DNA from 2 places in the Lysinibacillus sp. FSL L8-0312 genome. Region 2 is predicted to be linked to the other one. Evidence: riboswitches for the same ligand, from Rfam matches in the RefSeq annotation. Region 2 holds a riboswitch; the other holds the start of a gene.

Region 1 (2,206 bases), 500 kb from region 2:
ATGACTGAATGTTCAATTTGAGCTACAAGTGATTTATCAGGTGTAATGAATGTCCAACCATCACCAGCTTCTACAATATGCTCTGCCTTCGCTGAGATAAACGGCTCAACCGCAAGCACCATACCTTCTTTCATAATTGTAGAATCCCATGCATCATAGTAATTTAAAATGTGATTCGGCTCATCATGTAAAGATTGACCTAAGCCATGACCAGTTAAATTCATAATAACAGTTAAGCCATTAGCATTCGCCTCACGTTCAACTGCCTTACCAATTTGATTTAATTTAGACCCAGCCTTTACCTTTGTCATTGCTCGATCAAAGGCGCTTTTGGCAACGCGACATAGCTTTTCTTTGTCCTCATAGCCATCACCAACCACAAATGAAATACCAGTGTCAGCAAAGTAGCCATTTAATGAACCAGAAACATCGATATTTACAATATCCCCCTCTTGAATAACACGTTTTCCGGGGATACCATGCGCCACTTCTTCATTGACACTAATACATGTATACCCTGGGAAATCATATTCTCCCTTTGGACCAGATATCGCGCCAGCCTCTGCAAACATACGGCCAGCAATTTCATCTAGCTCCAATGTTGTAACACCTGGTTTTGTGGCAGCTTTCATCGCTTCACGAATTTCAGCACAAATGCGTCCTATTTTTTTAAAAGCTTCAATCTCTTCTTGCGTTTTTACAATCATGTATAACGTCCCTTTCATCTAATATCTATACTTTAATATAACATAACTTGTTATGCGTATAACGATAAACGCTTTAAATATTGTATGCTTCCTTACTTTGCGAAGTGCGCAAAGAGTTATTTGCGACAAAAAAGCCCCTTCACAAATGTGAGGGGCATGTTTTATGCTTTTCTTTGCATTAATTGTGGAGCAGCTGCGAATAAAAGAACGCCTACAATTGCCGTTAAAATAGTTGCTGGTAGCATATATGTACCATTATAGATGATGGAATAGATCCATGCATTTTGATCGCCAGCATATTCTGCAAAAAATACAGCGCCAGCCATCGTGTGGGCTGCATATCGTAAAAAGCCCGCAAGTACCGTACCTAATATAATGTAAAGTGCCATTTTTGTTTTGTTGGCATTTTTGGCAGCCGCCAACACGGGTCCACGCACAACCGCCGCTAATCCTACAACTGTGAAAGCAACACCATAATCAAGGAATCCTTGTAGCCAGTGCACAATCGTAGCACCAAACATGGTTTGCATTACACCCACGAGTAATCCAGTTGTTAGCCCAGCTACTAAGCCCCAGCGAAATGCTATTAACATAATAGGTACCATGACTAGACTAACAGAGCCACCTTGTGCCCATACTTTAAAGGAAACCTGATCAAGCACAAGACCGATTGCTGCAAATATCGCAATCTCCACAAGCATTAATAGTCTTTTTTTGTCCATATATATTCTCTCCTTTGTTCCGATGTAGGATACAAGAGCAGGAATAGAAATGCGCTGATATGTCTCTTTCTGACACCTTTTTATTCCCTCAAGAATGAAAAAACGATGCCAGGACAGAGCCTCACATCGTACTAGTGTCGGTTTCTATCCACATCCCTACGCAAGCGTTAACTTACAGGTTCAAAGAGTCAAGGCATTACGTGCCCAGTCTCAGCTGACATCATCAGCTCCCCTTGTGGTCGTTACATCTGAATTTATTCGAACATTCTCATTGTACGCAAAGGATAGAAGGATTACAACCTCTTCCATATATTATTTTTTTGAAACTTTGCTGTTTTTCATGCGTAAATATTAAAAAAGGAGGTACAACTATGGAGAACCAAAAAATTTTATCTGCCTTTAGTTATTTAAGTATTTTCTTCGCCCCTTTTATCGTCCCATTAATTGTGTACATTATTACGAAAGATAGTGACGTAAAAAGACATTCAATTCGTGCACTTATCTCTCATTTAATTCCTTTTGTTTTCGGCATTCTGTTCTTTATTGTCTTTGTTTTTTCTACATTTAATTTGGATCCAACGTCAGGCAATAATACGATGTTGATTATTTGGTTCGTTTCGTTTGCCATTTATGCCATCGTCTCACTAGGAATTGTAATATGGAATATTATTCAAGCTGTTCGTGTTATTCGTTAATGTTTCATTTTTAAGCGAAACAGGTAGTAGTAATTGTAAAAGGAGCTGTTTTTGAATGAAATTATCAAATGTTGTGAAAACC
Region 2 (2,206 bases):
ATCAAATTTACCTTTGTAAACAAATGCAGTAGCACCACTGCCTAATGTAGCGAGAAAGGGACTCCATATCCATTTTTGCCATCCAGGTGCTGCTGTTGCCCAAACAATATCATTTTCTTGTACACCTAACCAATGTGGTGCTGTTGTTCGTAAATGAGCATAGCCCCAGCTGTGTGTATGTACCGCTGCCTTCGGGTTACCTGTTGTGCCGCTTGTATAGGCTAAAAATGCATTATCAGTACTTTTTGTCGGAGTCGGATTTATGTAAGTTGTAGGTTGATGGTGCATTTTTTCTAGTAAAGGCTGCCAAGGCTCATGTGCTTTCCCTATGACAAATTGCTGTATGCCCTGTAAATTTCCAACTTCATCAAATTGTTCAATATAGGGCTCATAGGCAACAACCCCTTTAGCATTGGCGTGATGAATGCGATACTCAATATCTTTTGTTCTTAACATTTCTGAGCTTGGAATGATGGTTAAACCTGCTTTTAATGCTGCAATATAAACAATATATGCTTCCACTAAGCGTGGTACCATCACTAAAATCACATCACCCTTCGTTAAACCTTGTAAGGTGAAAACATGTGCTGCTTGATTCGCTTTTTCCATCAAATGTGCATATGTAATAAATTGTACAGCTTGATTTTCTTCATAAATAATTAAAGCATTTTTCGTTGCATCCTGAGCATATTTTTCAATTTCCTCTGTTATGTTATACCATTCTGGTGCAACTAAATCTTGTCTTTTCATGGCAAATGCCCCCTTTTGCTATGACACATTATAAAACTCCTTTTTCAGTATTTTCAATGGTTTGCGCTTAATTTAGGTAAAGTCATGACAACTATCATACCTAGCTATATGGCATCAGTCACGTTTTGTCGATAGGAAAACTAGCTATTGAATACAAATGAAAAGTATGGTACATTTTGGTCAACTAAAAGCAAAATTGCAGGGGGACTCGAAAGAGTTGAGAAGGTAAAACCTGACCCTTTGAACCTGTTAGTTAATACTGACGTAGGGAGCAACAGACATCGATTTTTTCAGATGAAAGGCTCTTTTTCGTGTATTTTCACATAAAAAGAGCCTTTTTGCATGCTTACGTCCATCCACAAAGGAGGACTAAAATTAAAATGATATTTCAAACAATTCGTCAACAGCAACCACTTATTCATTGCATCACAAACTATGTGGTGGCAAATTTCCAAGCAAATGGTTTATTAGCATTAGGTGCTTCGCCCGTTATGGCTGACGATAGCCAAGAGGTTGAGGAAATGGTAGCAATGGCACAAGCATTATTAATTAATATCGGGACACTCAATACTCGCACCAAAAACGCCATGCTGTTAGCAGGAAAAAAAGCTAATGCACTTGGCATTCCAGTTATATTAGATCCAGTTGGGGCAGGGGCTACAACTTATCGCAAGGAAACCGTTCAATACTTACTTGAAAACATACAATTTGCCGTAATTCGCTGTAATATCGGTGAGCTTGCGGCTATAGCCAATGTAGATTGGCAACAGAAAGGTGTAGATAGTGGTCATGGCTCCATGTCACTGGAGACGGAAGCATTACTAGTGGCACAACGATATAATTGTATCGTTATTGTAACAGGTGAACGTGATCTTATAACAAATGGTGAGCATAGCCAGTGGATAGCTGGTGGCCACCCACAAATGACAGAGGTCACTGGTACTGGCTGTTTACTTAGTGCGCTTTGTGGTGCTGCCTATGTCGCAGGTAACAAGCCATACAACCAATTAGCAGAAACACTCACTTACTATAAAAAGGCAGCAGTACTAGCTTCTGCATTCACTGCAGATATCGGTGATTTTCAAATAGCTTTGCTTAATGCTATACATCGTTTATCAAAGGATGGTGAAGCATCATGCATATTGTAACGACGATTGCTGGATCAGATAGTGGTGGCGGTGCTGGTATACAGGCTGATTTAAAAACATTTCAGGAATTAGAGGTGTTCGGCACTTCCGTTATTACAGCTTTAACTGCACAAAATACAACAGGCGTGACAGGTGTTTTCCCCATTGACATTTCGTTTGTGGAAAAACAATTTCAAGCGTTAGTCGAAGATTTTCCGATTGCTGCAATGAAAACAGGCATGCTTTATTCCTCTGGTATTATCCAAGCCATCGCACGCATGATCGGTGAATTAAACATACCACTAATTGTGGATCCCGTGATGATTGCA

What was found. A riboswitch is a leader RNA that binds a small molecule or an ion and turns the genes downstream of it on or off. The one in region 2 is predicted to bind thiamine pyrophosphate.
Region 1: another riboswitch for thiamine pyrophosphate. It lies ahead of thiT (energy-coupled thiamine transporter ThiT); the one in region 2 lies ahead of thiM (hydroxyethylthiazole kinase).

The regions. Positions count from the first base shown of each region.
Region 1 covers NZ_JBBOOV010000001.1:2,516,032-2,518,237, forward strand. The annotation lists gene map (type I methionyl aminopeptidase) at 1-707, opposite strand, end outside; gene thiT (energy-coupled thiamine transporter ThiT) at 869-1,429, opposite strand; TPP riboswitch at 1,566-1,673, opposite strand; gene MHI22_RS12785 (DUF4870 domain-containing protein) at 1,801-2,124, shown strand; gene MHI22_RS12790 (hypothetical protein) at 2,180-2,206, shown strand, end outside.
Region 2 covers NZ_JBBOOV010000001.1:2,020,098-2,022,303, forward strand. The annotation lists gene mbcS (acyl-CoA synthetase MbcS) at 1-750, opposite strand, end outside; TPP riboswitch at 941-1,038, shown strand; gene thiM (hydroxyethylthiazole kinase) at 1,131-1,898, shown strand; gene thiD (bifunctional hydroxymethylpyrimidine kinase/phosphomethylpyrimidine kinase) at 1,886-2,206, shown strand, end outside.